Linked DNA regions of Bythopirellula goksoeyrii. The protein of the gene in region 1 interacts with the protein of each later gene in a pairwise test. Links are inferred from orthologs where the notes say so. Each region holds a gene or a part of one and is shown on either strand. Other genes may lie near its edges. The genes, in order: eno and rpe.

Region 1 (8,229 bases):
TTCCGTTGCAAAATCCCCCAATTGCCAAGTGCCAGTGGTGCCGCAAATGTTCCGCAGGAAATTCCCCAGCAGTTTGCTTCCCTCGATGGTGTGCGTCACCTCAGGGTGAAATTGCAGTCCGTAGAGAGGCCGCGTGCGGTGTTTCACGGCTGCGAACTTGCAATCAGACGTGCTTGCGAGCTGCTCAAAATCATCGGCTATGTTAGCTACTTGGTCTCCGTGGCTCATCCACGCTTGGCTCACCGGGGCCACATCTTCAAACAGCGGGTCGGCCTTGTCGATGTGCCATTCTGCCCGGCCGTATTCTCGGGAAGGAAAACTCTCGACTTTGCCTCCTAGCACATGGCAGGCAAGTTGCATCCCGTAGCAGATACCTAAGATGGGAATTCCCAGCTCGAACAGCTCGGGATCACACTGCGGGGCACCCTCAGCATAAACGCTTGCGGGGCCGCCAGAAAAAATCAACCCTAGTGGTGCAAGTTCACGGACCCTTTCCGCGGTAATACTGTGTCGCACGATCTCGCAGTACACATGCTGTTCACGGACCCGCCGGGCAATCAACTGGGCAAACTGCGAACCGAAGTCCAGCACCAACACCCGCTCTGCGGTAGTACTGCTCTGAATCCTTGCGTCTTGGTCCATCTTGCGAGTCGGGTCGTCCCCGACCACGTCCTTCAACTGAAGTGAAACTCGCCATTATAAGGGCCGTCAGCCGTGACGCAACGCATCGGACGGTACCCAGATTAACGCATTCTTTGTTGCCTTTTCGCCTCACGAAGTTGAATTTTCGCACCCCAAAGCGTTATGATAGAGAAAAGAGAGCAAACGACGCAAATCCCTGCCAGACGGACAGTTACGGCATGAAAATACTTCTTACGAACGACGACGGCATTTACGCCCCCGGTCTGGCTGCCCTGGAACGCCAGTTGCAGCAGTTAGGGGATGTAACCGTCGCCGCACCGCTCACCGAGCAAAGTGGCGTAGGCCACTCGATCACCTACCTGAAGCCCCTGATGGCCCGGGAGGCGTTCGACGACAATCGTCGTCGCCGTGGCTGGGCGGTGGAAGGTAGCCCTGCAGACTGCGTAAAACTAGCTATTTGTGCCCTGCTGCCTGAGAAACCTGATTTGGTGGTGAGTGGCATCAACAGCGGCATGAATGCCGGCATCAATGTGCTGTATTCCGGTACGGTGGCAGCAGCCATCGAAGGCGCATTTTTTGGAATGACCAGCGTAGCGGTGTCACTCGAGTTTCACGAGGCAGCCCGCTACGACGTCGCCGCGGAACTGGCCGTGGGTGTAATTGAACAAATGCTCACGAAAGAAAATGCAACACACCATTTGTATAACCTGAACATCCCCATGGCGGCACTCAATAATCCTGCAGAGGTGAAAGTCGTGCCGATGGCAACGGCCCCCTGGGGTGAAGATTTTCGCAAAAAGATCGACCCTCGTGGCCGCCCCTACTATTGGGCCAACGGCCTACAGCCTGATCCCCCGAGTCACGAAGAAACCGACCTGTCAGCCCTGCGAGCAGGAAATATTACCCTCACCCCCTTGAATTTTGACATGACCCTGAGATCGAAGATCGCAGAAATGCGAGAATGGAAATTGGGGAACTGTGGAAATACATAACACACCTAAATGCTGGATGGACTCCGACCATGGAATCAAAGCACCTATCTCTCTTCGCACTGCTCATTTTTTTCACTGGTTGCGAAGTCCCCGAAATCGAAACCCATCAAACAAGTACACCAGCAGCCCAACCCGCTACCGTGGCCGAAGCACCTAGTGAAGAAGTTGTCCAGCCGACCGGCCCCGATGAGCCGCCACCAGTTACTTCGACGCCTCGTCCGTTTACTGCCAAAGATCCTGTCAAAGGCAAGAAGTCTCGTGCTGCAGGTCAGGTTGCCTCCGCCATTGGAGGCACTCGATTCTACGTCGAATATGAGAATCTGCGCCTAAATATTGTTCACGCATTGGATCTCTATTGGGGGGAACATGGCGAGTATCCCAAGTCGCATGATGAATTTATGAAGAAGATTGTTGAGTTCAATAACCTGACACTTCCGGAACTCGATCCGGGCGTTGAGTACATTTACGATCCTGCAGATCATACGCTCAAGATTTACCGACCTGATGGTGCATAATCTCAACATAAGTCAACGGAATAGAAGTTGCATTTGGTTTCCGTGTGTCGCAAAGCGACACGCTTCTGAGAACCATAACATTCCTCACTCCTCCCTGATTCCCTCCCTCCTCAAAGATCTACATCATGACCAATCGCATTCCTCCATTCGTATGGCGACTCCTTTTCGCCTTTGCTCTTTTAGCAGTATTTCTCTCGTCACGCTCGCGCGGTGCTGAGTGCCCAAGCTGCTACACATTAGCCACGGCAACACCATATGTGCCCCAGGCCGATAGTTGGGTTTTCGCTCCTAGTCGCTACACACATGATCCGGCCACCGGTGCTCGCGTGGCACAGTATGACCAGATTTCTCCCGTAGAGCCTTTGCCAGACCAACGGAACGTGACCAGCGGGTACAGCCGTACGCGGACCGTATTGCGTGGGGCCGATGGATCATCGAGTGCCAACTTCGTCGTGACCAACTACGGCAATGGCCGTGGTGGAATTGATGCGGAATGGGAACGTGTACACGATGCCTGGCGCGGAGCGACCGTCGGAGGTGGCAACTTTTTCGGTGCTATAGGCGGATTTCCAGGCTTCGGTCCCTATGGTGGCGGGGGCTATGGACCTGACTATGGTGGCTACGGCCCCGGCTACGGAGGTGGTGGCTATCCGGGTTATGGCGGTGGCTATCCAGGTGGTATCCCTGGTCCCGGATTCACGTCACCCAGCTACGGCTACGGTTCTGCAGGCCCCGACCCACGCCGGCTTGATCCCGATGCCGCTGATGGATATCACGATGGCGCCTGGCGTCGCGAGCCGAACCAGGAATTTTTCCGTCCGATCCCTAAGGCAGGATTTCAGAAAGAGCATCACAGGCCCCGTCCGCCCTATGGCCCCAAGTCATAGGTTACCGGACGGGCCGGTTCCCTCGCACGCTTTTCACCGCATCAATCGGTTGACCTCGCTGATAAACTCGATAGTTGACGATCAACCAGCGGTCACCGGTTTTCTGCCAGTCAATTTCCACTTGATCGAAGAAAAAAAGTCGGGCACCCGAGCGAGAGTGAACGCCGTCGACCCGCCCTCGGAAAAATGAGGTTGCTCGTAGTGGTACGGAAGTTTCGTCGAGTTCGACCCGAACTGTGGTTGCTCCGGCGTCCCTCACTTTCACTTGAGGCATCAGTTTTTCGGCATCAGTTCGAACGTTGGTTGCGGTGGGATCCATGAGTGCAAGTACGGCGGTGAGATCGTTGGCCTCAATCGCGTCGGTCAATTGCGACAGGGTCGCTTCGACTTGCTCACGATCAGTGACGACCATTCTCTCGGCAAGTACCAAAACTAACGTAAGAGCAATCACGGCCCCCAACACAAGAATTGATGCAAGAGACCGCCGTGCAAGCACCAACACCAAGCACAAAGTGGTGAGTACAACCCCAGCAGCCCAAATCGGCAGCGGATTCTCAAGCAGTAGATTCATGTCTTGCTATCGTCTAGCCGCGACCCTCAGGGGAGTGCATCCTCCACCGTTCTCGCACCAGCATCCCCAGCGAACCCAAGGTGATTACCGCCAGCGTAACAGCGAGAGGCCAGAGTTTGACCTGTGTATCACCCGGTTGGGAGTAATGCGGTACTCGCTTAACAATTTTCTGACCGCCAGCATCCTCGTCGATCTCAAGCGACCCCTCTGCCACCGCCGTCCGGGCCTGCCCCTGACGCTCAATGTTCGCTTGACGATCGCCGAATTTCCCGCCGGTAGCCAAGATCGCCACCAGTCCCACCGCTGGGAATATGGCAAACCAGAGCCAGGGCGAGTCAGTGATGGGTGGGGGGGATGTCATGACGGTGGTCCCACTTCAGTGGGACTGATCTTATTCTTGTGCCTCATTACCGCCGCGGAAACAGCGGCCCCGCGTACTGTGCCGCGTCGCCCAATTGCTCTTCAATCCGCAGAAGTTGATTGTATTTCGCCATACGGTCGCTGCGGGATGCCGAGCCGGTCTTGATCTGGCCCGTTGAGAGTGCCACGGCTAGGTCAGCGATAGTAGCATCTTCGGTTTCGCCGCTGCGGTGGCTGGTGACACTAGTGTATCCGCTACGGTGAGCGAGATTAATCGCGTCAATCGTCTCGGTCAGCGTGCCGATCTGGTTCACTTTGATGAGGATGCTGTTGGCGATTCCTTCGTCGATACCGCGCTGGAGCCGCTCAACGTTGGTCACGAACAGATCATCTCCCACCAGTTGGCACTTGTCACCAAGTCGCGTCGACATCAGTTTCCATCCTTCCCAGTCGTCTTCGCTGCAACCGTCTTCGATCGAGCAGATGGGATACTTGTCGACCCAACCAGCCATTAGATCGACCATCCCCCCGCTATCGAGCTCTTTACCGTCGATCGTGTAAACTTTCTTCTTGCTGTCGTAAAACTCCGTGGCCGCGCAATCCATGGCAAACCACACTTGCTCGCCCGGCTTATAACCTGCCTTCTCGATGGCGGTGAGAATCACGTCAAATGCCTCAGCATTGGCGCCCAGGTTGGGGGCAAAGCCACCTTCGTCGCCTACGGAGGTATTGAGATTCTTGTCGGACAGAACCTTCTTCAGGTTGTGGAAGATTTCACAGCCGCAGCGAAGTGCATCGCTAAATGATTCAAAGCCCAACGGCATCACCATGAACTCTTGGATATCAACAGAGTTGTCAGCGTGTTCACCACCGTTGAGGATGTTCATCATCGGCGCGGGCAACAGTCGGGCGTTCGATCCTCCCAAATATCGATAGAGCGGTAATTCGCAGAACCGTGCCGCTGCATGAGCTGTGGCGAGCGAAACACCCAGAATTGCATTCGCGCCGAGATTCTTCTTGTTCGGTGTACCATCGAGTTCAAGCATTTGTCCGTCGATAGCCATTTGATCGAGAGCATCCATGCCAATCAACTCGTCGGCAATTGCTGTGTTGATATTCTCAACAGCCTTGGTAACCCCTTTGCCAAGAAATACATCTTTGTCGCCGTCGCGAAGCTCCCAAGCTTCATGGGCCCCGGTACTCGCGCCACTGGGAACGGCTGCTGTGCCGATGGTGCCGTCCACGAGGGTGACATCGACCTCGACTGTGGGATTGCCGCGACTGTCCAGAATCTGCCGTCCGTGGATATCGACTATAGTGCTCATAGTGAATTACTCCTGATATGGGTATTTGAGTTGTTACTGTTGGGTCGTAGTCTTTGGGAATGGCCCATTTTATAGCACGAGCGCTGGCTGTCGAGGCGGTGCGGAAAACTCCCTCCCAGCCGGACCAACACTTTGGTCCGGGATTAAGCCGGGGGATTGCAATCCCCGGCGTTGAGATGCACATCGGAATGCCTAACCTAATCGTCGCAATTTGCTCACTCGACCTGTGGCAACCCATTCGGCGACGAAAATATTCCCCTCGCTGTCGAAACAGGCGTCGTGAGGGTGAACAAACTTGCCCGGAAGCCACTGCGATTCATCGGCGCGAATGTTGAATCCGCCTGTCTCGCGGTTGTTTTGCTGAATTCGCTCGGTATCAGTTCCTAGATGCGCGATTACCCTGTTGTCTTTATCCAGAAGCGTCACGCGTGCTACCAATTCGGGAACTAGCATGACGTCTCCATAGGTATCGACATTCGCCGGCCACAAGAAACCGTCGAGTGTCTGTCGATGTTCACCGTCGAGAGTAAACCACTGCAGGCGATCAAACTCGCGGTCAGCTACCACAACCAATGGTTCGTCACCACGATTATCGATCCAGATGCCGTGTGGCAATTTGAACGTGCCATCTTTTTTTGATTCAGATTTTCCTGGCTCACCAAAAGTACTTACCCAATTAGCTTCACTGTCGTAGAGATGAACTCGGTAGGCGCCGTAGCCATCGCTCAGCAAGAAACCTCGATCAGGGAGAAAGGCGATGTTGGTAGGTATGAAGCGATCGCGACCCCAGGGATTGTCGTCATTTGCGCGAGGGAACTTGTCCTCCCCTTCCACATAGACGCCACTCTCCATGGGTGCCCCTTTGCGCCACACTTGCTCTCCTTTGGTATTAAGCTTGGCAATGGACCTTTGCTGTTGGTATGCACAGACATACAGAAAATCTTCGCCATCCTCATTGCGAATTTCCAATCCATGTCCCCCGCCGACGAATTCTTCACCAAATGCACGAATAAATTTCCCCGTTTGATCAAAGACAAATATCGTGGGATGGTCAGGGATATTCAATTTCCCCTCATGAATCACGTACAAGTTACCATCGCTATCAAAGGCGACGTTGTGTGTTGTTTGCCAATGATACTTCTCTGGAAGCTGCGGGAACTGGTGCTGCACTTCATATTGATATTCACCGCTGCCGACGATCGCGTTGGAGTTGGTCTTGCGAGCGGTGACGATTGTTGGCAAAGCCAATGTTGTGGCAGCACCAGCGAGAGTCGTTTGCATGAAACGGCGACGCGTGTGGTCCGGTTGGTCGGAAAGATTCATGAAGAGATTCCTTGGAATAGGTCTAAGTCTTGCGATTCAATCGCACCTTTAACAGAACATTATAGGAGGCCGATTCCAAGGGTCGATATCTATCGGAAAGAATTGTCTTAGGGTCGCCCTACTCTGCGTACCGCAGATTGCTCGGCAAGCCAAGCGAGCCACTCGTCGCTAGGTCTGCCATAGGGCCGGAATTTGACACTCGTGCCTAAGTCGTCGCGATAGAATATGGCACGATGTTCGCCCAAGCGTCCTGCGGCTGGCGAATCGATTAGGCTCGTTGAATCGACAGGACTCATCTGTAGAGCGACTCGATAGTCCACTTCCCGTAAGGCAATCCGGTCGAGAATCCGAGCAAGGCTGTTGTGCGAATCGCACCAAATCAAGAGGTGGATTCCAACGGCAGGCCCTTCTCGCAAGATTTCACGAAATTGTTTATCCGTTGCCGGCGGTTTGCCGTTGTTCGACGAGCTGACCGCAAAGGTGAACTCTTCTTCGGTCACGCGCAGGTCTCGGAATTGGGCCAGGTCGTAGATCACTAAAAACTGAGGCTCGTATTCCTGAACGGGGTCTGAGTTCCGCCGAGATACTTCATCGGCTAATTGCGAAATCACATGAGACGTCTCGCGGACGGGACAAATACGAACTCGATCGGGCATCGCGTCAATTACTTTTTGCCAAGCGCCCCGATCAAGAGATTCGCTCCGCATGCCATCTAAAATGGTGATCTTTGATTCATCTCCCTGTTGTTGGGACGCCAATGTCGCTACAGCCGTGGAAAGAATACCGAGTGCCAACGGTTCATCTTGCCCGACGATCAAGAGGTGATTGCCACCTTGCCGACGGAATGTCAACTGAGTGGGGGGTTCAATTCTCACAGCGGATCCCAGCCAAATCTTAGGCTCCACAACGGGCCCATCGGAATCGGAGGTTATCAAGTCGACCAATTGCTCGTTCGACAGCGGATTGGCTGGGACATTTCCTTCAAATACGATTGCCGGTACGGTTGCGATTCCTGCGTCGAGTTGTCGTTGACGTATATCGGCCAGGTACTGTTGACGTTGGCTGTCTGCCAGCCACACCACCTGGAACAAATGGTTTCCTTCGACCATGCCGTTTTGGTCGTTGTAGATCGCCTCACCTGGACGGCTCAAGAGTCGAGCCGCAGAGTTGTCGTCGCTGAGTATCAAGTGTGCATCGGCTTCGCTGCACTCCAGGGCGATGCGGACCGCCATCTGGCCGATCGTGCTACGCGCCAGGGAGTATGCCCCCGCCAAGGTTTGTGAGCCGAGCAGAACATGGATTCCAAAGGCTCGCCCCTGCCGTACGAGACGGTCCAGCAGCAAAGCGGCATCCTGTGCAAGCTTGTCATCGGAAACAAACAACTCCTGAAACTCGTCAATCACCAATAAGAGCCGCGAGAGGTCTTCCCCCGACTCACGGCGGAAACCTGCTAGGTCTTGCACGCCGAGTTCGCGAAAGCGTTCTCCTCGACTTCGCAATTCGTCGTCAAGTCGTTCGAGAACGCTGACCCCAAATTCCCGCTCACTTTCGATCGCGATTACCCTGGCATGAGGTAATTCGTGTGTTGCGTACGTCTTGAACTCGACGCCCTTC
Region 2 (8,105 bases), 340 kb from region 1 along the record:
TGGCGCCGACCCCGAAACCCAGCTTTTCGTTTGCCAGATTGGCGATCACTTCGTTGGCGTTCATGTTGGTCGAAGTGCCGGATCCGGTCTGATAGATATCGACGGGGAACTGCTGGTCGTGCTTCCCTTCGGCAACTTCATTGGCGGCAGCGATGATCGCGTCGGCCCGTTTGCCGTCGAGCTTGCCGAGCTGGCGATTCGCTTCAGCGCATGCCGCTTTGAGATGCCCAAAAGCATGGATCATCGCGGCGGGAACTGGTTCGAAGGAGATCGGGAAATTATCAACCGCGCGGGCGGTGGAAGCTCCATACAGGGCATCGGCGGGAACTTGCATCTCGCCCATCGTATCGCGTTCGGTGCGGAATTGTGGCATCGTCAGTTGTCCGTTGTTGGTTGTCTGTGGTTTGATATTGGCGAGCCGGATGCGTCAGCTTCCGGCATATGTTCCATCTTCTACGCCGGCCAGTCGTCGACCAGGATGGTGTCTTCGTGCTCGTAGGCGGGGGCGCAACAACAGAGGAACCTAAGTGTCTCGCTGCCGGTGTTCGTGATTTGATGGCGTGCTCCTGGCGGGATGGCGATGGCGTCGCCTGGAGAAACGTCTTGCACGTCGTCCTCTATCTGCATTCTGCCCGATCCTTCGAGTAAATAGTATATTTCCTCGCAGAGCGGATGATAGTGCGGGTCCGTACGTTCGCCAACTGGCAGCCGTGCTTCGGCCAGGCTCTGGTTTGTGATGCACGAATTGCGATGGGCTAGCAATTCGCGGATCTCCGAACCATCCTTGGTAGTAAAAGCCGGGACGGATTCCAGGTTGTGAACGTCCATTGAGATATTCCCCGCTTGAGGTGGCCCCTAGCCGGTCCGCCACGCGATCCGGGAGATTCCCCGGAGGTATGTGTACCTCCGGCTAAGGTTTTCTTAACAGGCAAGCTTTAGGCTAACGCCCAAAGGGCTCAGCGGCAAGTTAGGCCGCCTTTTCGTCACCACTGGTTGGTTGGAGATGCACATCCATCTGCGGGAAGGGAATGCCGATTTGAGAGCGGTCGAGTTCCATTTTTACCGCCCGGATGAGGGCCTGTTTGGCGTCCCCGAAGTCGTCGCGATTGACCCACACCCGCACCGACCAATTGACGCTCGAAGCACCCAGTTCTAAGAGCACTGCGGCCGGCTCCGGATCCTGAAGTGCATGCGGGACGATGGCCATGGCGCGTTCCAAGGCTTGGCGGGTCTCGTCGATGTCGGCAGAGTAGTCGGTTCCTACCGCGATATCGACGCGGCGGGAGCGGTGGTAGGTGATATTTTCGATCACCGCACCATAGATCGAGCTATTGGGAATAATGATCCGCCGCCCGTCGAAGGTATCGATCTCGGTAGTGAATAGCGCGATCTCGTTCACTTTGCCCAAGTGGTTGGCAATGTTCACCGTATCGCCGACTTTGTAGGGACGAAAAATCAGCAGCATCGCCCCTGCGGCAAAGTTGGAAAGCGTCCCCTGAAACGCTAAACCGACGGCCAAGCCCGCAGCACCGATCAAGGCAGCAAAGCTGGTGGTCTCCACGCCGAAGAAACTCAGGCAAGTCAGGGCTGTGAGCAGCAGGGCGGCCCAGCGGACCAATTTAGCCAGGAATTTTGTAAGCGTCTCGTCAAATCGGATACGTGTGAGGCCGCGACGCACCCCGCTGGAGAGCCAGCCGGACAGAGTCCAGGCCAGGATCATCAGCACCACGACGAGCATCGCCCGAAAGCCGTAGTACTGGGCCGCGAAGAGCCACTCACTTCCTTCGATCGTCTTCCAGTTCATTGTCCAGAACTTCTGCCAAAACTGCTTGAGTGCTATCTCTGTGGCATTGAGTTTCGTGGCTGATTCACTGGCGGCCGTGGAGGCAGCTTGGGCGAGTAAGTGAAGATTCATAGACTCTGAAAAATTGAGAGGGAAATTGATTGAAATTCACCGATTTTTAGCTCAGGCACTTTCCACGTGTCGAGCCCAGACTCGAATGCTAGCATCGAGATCAATACCGCCCTTGCTGCTCGCACACGATGAGTACTATTATTCTCAGCGATGTCCAAATCCCCGCAGACTGATTCTGGAAAGAACTCTGCAGACAAAGTGGCTGCGCCTGAGGATGCTGCGAGCAGATTCTCGCTCCAGCGCCTGTCGGCTGCCTTTGCTCGTTTGACTGCTTCGGACTCCGGCGAGCCAGCGGATCCAGAAGCCACCAATCGTGAGTTGGCCCAGTCGCTCGATGAGGTTCAGCAAGGGCAGTCCGATGACGCATGTGAGAAGCAAGTTCTGTCCCCCCGGATGATTGTCGAAGGGATGCTGTTCGTGGGCCAAGAAGATGGGCGCCCCTTGAGCAATCGTTCCATGGCAGCACATATCCGCGATGTCTCCCCGCAGGAAGTCGATTCACTGATCGAAGAACTCAATGAAGTCTACGCCGAGACCAACTGCTGCTATCGGATCGTGAGCGAAGGTGCCGGCTATCGCATGCAGCTTAGTGCTGAACAGGAAGCAGTGCGGCAACGCCTCAGCGGCAATACTCGCCAAGTGCGACTGTCACCGCATGCCATCGAAGTGCTTTCGATTGTGGCCTACCGTCAGCCGGTGAGTGCCGAAGACGTAGCGAAAGTGCGCGGCTCGCGGAGCACAGCGCTACTGAATCAGTTGATTCGCCGAGGGCTGTTGCAATTGGATCGCCCTACAGAAAATGCCAACGGGCGCGTCTATCGCACGACAGATCGCTTCAACCATTTGCTGAATATCAAATCACCAGCGGAACTACCACAGAGTGAGGATCTGGACGACAATTAGTCCGGCAATGGCCCCCTACGGCCGGATTTCTTGCAGGAAGAGATTCGTCGTAAAGTGTTACACACAAATAAGTAACGTAAATAATGCCATTTCCCCGACGTAAGTCCCCGTAGAGATTGTCCGGGGAGATTGCTAGAATCTGCCCCCTGTTGAAGATCCCCGCCTATTGTCGGCCAAAAACGAATTACTTTTTGATTTGTACGTAGCCTGATCCTGCCGACTCAATCTATTGCTAAGCCCTATGAGTAACGGATTAACGTTTGCCCAGTTGCGCGCCACGCGTCCGGTGATCTTGCCGTCGATGCTGCTTTGCGATTTTGGCAATTTAGAGCGAGAGGTCAGGGCGGTCGAAGAGGCTGGGGCGCGGGCTCTGCATTTGGACATCATGGACGGGCATTTCGTCCCCAACATCACCTATGGGTTCACGATCATCGAAGCGGTGCGACGTGTCACCGAGTTGCCGTTGGACGTGCACCTGATGATCACGAATCCCGAAAAGTACATTCCACAGTTTGTCGAGTCGGGTGCAGGGCTCATCTCGATTCACATTGAGGCGGTCGAAGATCCGCGGCCCTTGCTCGAACAGATTCGGTCCCTCGGTTCCGCGGCCGGGCTAGTTCTGAATCCCCCCACGCCAGTTTCGGCTGTTGAACCCTATCTCGAAGCCTGCGACTATGTGCTGGCCATGACAGTGATGCCGGGATACGGCGGGCAGAAATTTGATGAAAGCGTTCTGAGCAAAGTGCGTGAATTGCGCGCGATGCTCCCCCCCGAGGTGCTTGTTGAAGTCGATGGTGGAGTGAGTGCTGAAACGATCGCCGCGTGTGCTGAAGCCGGGGCTGAGATGTTTGTCACAGGCTCGGCCATTTTCCGCACACCCGATTACGCAGCAAGTCTCGTTGAACTGCAGCGATTGGCCCAAGTGAATCGCTAACATACACAGTCAAACGGTAAAACCAACCAAGAACTACCACACGGTAAACTACCAAAGAACTATGCTAAACATCTTACTCATACGAACTGGACAGACGGATTACGACACACAAGGTCGAATCCAAGGGACCATCGATCTCCCCTTAAGTGATGAAGGGCGCCAGAAGGTGGCTGGACTTGCAGGAGAGCTGAGTCAGATCCCTGTGGAAGCGATCTTTGCGGGTCCCGGCGTGGCGACGCAGCAGACGGCCGAGTTGGTTGCGGATTTTCTGAATCAGAAAGTGAAATCGAACAAAAACCTTAGGAATCTTGATCTGGGTTTGTGGCAGGGAATGCTCATCGCCGACGTAAAGAGCAACCAGCCGAAGGTGTATCGCAAATGGTTGGAGAATCCCGAGACGGTCTGCCCCCCTGAGGGAGAAACCCTGCAAGCAGCTCAGGAAAGATTGCAGGACGTAGTCGCCAAACTGAGCAAGAAACACAAGGAGGGGACCGTCGCATTTGTGGTTCCAGAGCCGCTGGCAAGCATACTTGTTCACGTGTTGCGGGACGCCGACTTTGGCAATCTTTGGCAGTCCTGTTGCCAGTCTCGCCCAGCCTGGGAGTTGATCCCCGCACCCCAGCCCCTGGCAATCGCAGGCAGTACGCCGAGCGCAGAGTAAGCACCTTCGGAGCAGGCCAACCGACACCTCGGCGTCCTCATAGGAATGCACAAAGTTGGGGAGGCAGGAAACTCGAATTTATTGGTCATTGGGCATTGGACATTCAGGCCTCGGCATGGTTAGCAAATGTCACCCTTGGTATACTAGTCTGACTATCGGAAAAGAATAGCAAACCCCTCTGGTATCGACCGAGAACCTGCCAGCATGGCAACCGGCGAAACAAAAATGGCGAAAGAACAGGCGAAGCCGGCTCGGGAGAAGCGCGGAGTCCCCAGTGGACTGTGGCTCAGTTGCGAAGATTGCGGAGCGATGATCTTCCGCAAAGAGTGTGAACGGCTGATGAACGTTTGCCCGGAGTGTGGTTTCCACATGTATCTGAGTGCGCGGGGTCGCATCGAAGCCGTTCTCGATGCCGGCACTTTCGAGGAATGGGATGCCGATCTCAGCCCCACCGATCCGCTCGGCTTTGAAGACAAGAAAAAATACAGCGACCGAATTGTTGCAGAACAAAAGCGCACCGGCCTCCGCGATGCTGCCCTCACCGGCACCGGGATGGTCCGGGCACGACGAGTGGCGTTTGGCGTCACCGACTCGGCGTTCATCATGGGAAGCATGGGATCGGTCGTGGGAGAGAAACTCACGCGACTCGTGGAACGTGCAACGGCGGAACGCCTTCCGTTGATTATTATCAGCGGATCGGGGGGTGGGGCGCGGATGCACGAGGGGATTTATTCGCTCATGCAGATGGCAAAAGTCTCTGCCGCACTGGCCCGCTATGACGAAGCCCAAGGGCTCTTTATCTCTGTGCTCACGAACCCCACGATGGGTGGCGTGGCGGCGAGTTTTGCATCGCTAGGCGATATCATCTTCGCTGAGCCGAAAGCGCTGATTGGCTTCGCGGGGCCGCGAACCATTAAAGCCACGATTCGCATTGAACTCCCCAAGGGATTTCAGACCAGCGAGTTCCTACTCGAACATGGGTACATCGACCGGATCGTCGAGCGGTCGGATCTCAAGAGTGAGATCGCTCGAATTATTGACTATTGTGGCAAGTGATCTTCTTGGCCGGAGGACCACGTCCTCCGGGATCAATCCCGGACGGCGTGGCCGTCCGGCTGAGGGAGAGTATCACTCCACCAATATCGCTTCAGCCCAGCAGCTGGGGTCTTCTTCATAAGGAAACTCGGGACCGCTTGAGAAGGTTTGCAGACCCTGTTCGCGATCCAAGAGAGCGTACGTAAATCCCAACCGGGGCGAACCGACGGGGTCAAAGCCATAGAGGGCCACCACCGGTGCAAAGGCTGACAGCTCGTAGCCTGATTTGGTTACCTTCGCTTTCACCTGCAGCTCGCGGGGGCGAATCGGGCGGGCATTTTCGCGAGCTCGATTGATCAGCAACTGATCTGCCACCGGTTCTTCGGCCGTGTGCCCCCCTCCGCGTGGCAGGAAGGTATAGCGATGGCAATAACGGCTGGCTCGATGCACATTGGTCGTCGCACGGGTATCGACCCACACCTGCAGCCCATCGCTGTCTTCGAGGCGCGAATCCCGGCACCAGGGGAGTTGGCTCTTTCCTTCGACACGAACCCACCAGGCTAAACCCTGCGAGCTCCATCCCATCCGCACCTCGGCCAGTTGGCGCTGGCCATCAAGTTCCGCAAGCATGGGGAGCGCATATTTCTCGTCCAACGAAACTCCTGCAGCACTCCATAGGGGTTCGCAGCGATGGATCTCGACAGCGAAGCGAAACAGAAACCGCGGCGGAATGAGCGACGAGTCGGGGGTGATTGAGTTGGGCATGGTGTTTTGTGATATTTAATGTTACTGAAAACTTCGAGGCAGTCGAATTGAGTTGAGCCGTTTGGGTGAGTAGGGGAGTGAGTAAGTGAAAGGTGAGTAGGTGAGTAGGTGAGTAGGTAGTGCTAGAAACCCACTCACTTACTCACTTACTCACTTACTCACTTACTCACTCCCCCTCTACATCAACTGCCATTGGTCGAATAGCACGACGTAAATCCCCAGCAACAGGTTTGTCACTCCATGGGCGACCACGCAGTCCCAGATGTTGCGGGTGCGGAGCATTAGCCAGGTAATCATACTGAACCATACCGCCGCGGCAAACAGTTCCCCCATATGCATCATCATGGGGACCAGCGTACCAACCAGCAAGGCGGTGGCATCGGCTTCGCCAAATGGCACCTTCCACCACTGTTGATGCATGACGAATCGCATCAGGAATCCGCGGAGAAAAAACTCCTCGATGATCGGCACGATCAAGGCCAGACCGATAAAGCGAACGATTAGAAAGGCCCAAGCCGCGACGGGTTGGCCCGCCATCTGAGTGAGTGGATCGTACGCACTTCGCTCGCCAGTTCCCAGGAGATCCAGGAGGTGGATCGTAGGAATTTCCCCCGGTTCACGACCTGGAATAAAACTCCCCAGGAAGCGGTCCACTGGGCCGATGATTCTTGGTTCCAGCCTGAGATGGCAGAGCGCGACCCACAGAACGACTCCCACTACCCCTACGGCGACGCTCAGCCAGCTCACCCGAAAAGGAAACGTGCGATAGCCGGGCCAAACGAGTGCCATCGCAACCAAGGTCAGCACAATTTTCAGTGTGTAGACCCAGGGATAGTATGCATAGGGAATCTTGGGAAGCAGGCCCCCCTCTTCGGGCGAGAAATCGTCGATTGCAGGCGAATCGATGACTTCATCCAGGGACTCGGTCTCAAGGACAGCCTCCCCTAGATTGTCACTCTGGGAAGATTTCGGAGGAGTCGGCTCCAGGCTTCCCACCAGCATGAATACAGCAAACGGCAGGAGAAACGTAACCGCCGGCCAGCGAGAGAGCCAGCCCGCAGGGAGCGGCGTTGCCGTCTGGTTCACAGAATCTTCATTTGGTGCAGACATGCCAGCATTCCTTGAACTCACATTGGATCGAGCTTCGTTGCGTATCTCACTACAAACAAAGCACTTAACGCTATAGCAATCAGTTTTCTAAGGACGTAGCTAGTGGGCCGAACAGTGTACTCCAGAGCCTGGAGGGGCTAGGAAGCTTGGGTCAGACGAAAATCGGTATTCGCGCAAGTGCCGCCGATGCCTAATCTTGTGCGGTGCTGGACCGAACAAGTGTCCAGCAGTGGCAAGAGATTAATGCACGGGAAAAACCGCATTTGCACTAGCTAATCGAGTTCTAACGAGTCAGAATAGCAGTCTACCCCGCCTAGCGACAGGGTGACTCTAAGTTGCCCTTGTTGGAATTCTGAGTATTAGCCTGGAGGGCTGTCGCCTTTCGGGAGTTCCTCTGCGACACCTCCTCGTGGTTTGGTCTACGTGGTATTGGTGTTTGATTTATTAATTCATGGGATTGTTGATTGTTTGGTTGAGGCTTAATTATGGACCTTCGCAACGTACGAAACATCGGTATATCGGCGCACATCGATTCGGGTAAAACCACCCTCAGTGAGCGCATCCTCTTTTATGCTGGTCGCATTCACAAGATTGAGGACGTGCGCGGAGGTGGCGATGGCGCAACCATGGATCACATGGAGCTCGAAAAAGAGCGCGGCATCACGATCACCAGTGCTGCCACCTCGGTCAAATGGAAAGGGGTCGATATCAATCTGATCGACACCCCGGGCCACGTCGACTTTACTGTCGAAGTGGAGCGCAGCTTGCGCGTCCTCGACGGT

Evidence for each region.
Region 2: the proteins of eno (region 1) and rpe interact in binary tests that used the Escherichia coli proteins (3 or more experiments, as listed by UniProt). The link is inferred for Bythopirellula goksoeyrii from one-to-one orthologs.

What each region holds. Positions count from the first base shown.
Region 1 is NZ_CP042913.1:295,751-303,979, reverse strand. The notes cover bases 3,154-6,140. They hold eno (phosphopyruvate hydratase), read right to left. Parts: upstream 5,293-6,140; coding sequence 4,015-5,292; downstream 3,154-4,014. Other genes in these bases: Pr1d_RS01190 (NHL repeat-containing protein), read right to left, coding at 5,485-6,140; Pr1d_RS01200 (hypothetical protein), read right to left, coding at 3,621-3,968; Pr1d_RS01205 (hypothetical protein), read right to left, coding at 3,154-3,607. Also shown: guaA (glutamine-hydrolyzing GMP synthase), read right to left, coding at 1-669; 5'/3'-nucleotidase SurE, read left to right, coding at 861-1,634; Pr1d_RS01215 (hypothetical protein), read left to right, coding at 1,664-2,149; Pr1d_RS01210 (hypothetical protein), read left to right, coding at 2,275-3,036; more of Pr1d_RS01205, read right to left, coding at 3,038-3,153; more of Pr1d_RS01190, read right to left, coding at 6,141-6,615; Pr1d_RS01185 (FtsK/SpoIIIE domain-containing protein), read right to left, coding at 6,723-8,229. UniProt on the Escherichia coli protein: Catalyzes the reversible conversion of 2-phosphoglycerate (2-PG) into phosphoenolpyruvate (PEP). It is essential for the degradation of carbohydrates via glycolysis.
Region 2 is NZ_CP042913.1:632,099-640,203, forward strand. Bases 2,043-4,905 are described here. They hold rpe (ribulose-phosphate 3-epimerase), read left to right. Parts: upstream 2,043-3,059; coding sequence 3,060-3,752; downstream 3,753-4,905. Other genes in these bases: scpB (SMC-Scp complex subunit ScpB), read left to right, coding at 2,066-2,818; Pr1d_RS02500 (histidine phosphatase family protein), read left to right, coding at 3,814-4,413; accD (acetyl-CoA carboxylase, carboxyltransferase subunit beta), read left to right, coding at 4,618-4,905. Also shown: Pr1d_RS02475 (class II fumarate hydratase), read right to left, coding at 1-373; Pr1d_RS02480 (cupin domain-containing protein), read right to left, coding at 454-828; Pr1d_RS02485 (mechanosensitive ion channel family protein), read right to left, coding at 968-1,915; more of accD, read left to right, coding at 4,906-5,469; Pr1d_RS02510 (DOMON domain-containing protein), read right to left, coding at 5,542-6,213; Pr1d_RS02515 (CAAX prenyl protease-related protein), read right to left, coding at 6,391-7,323; fusA (elongation factor G), read left to right, coding at 7,809-8,105. UniProt on the Escherichia coli protein: Catalyzes the reversible epimerization of D-ribulose 5-phosphate to D-xylulose 5-phosphate.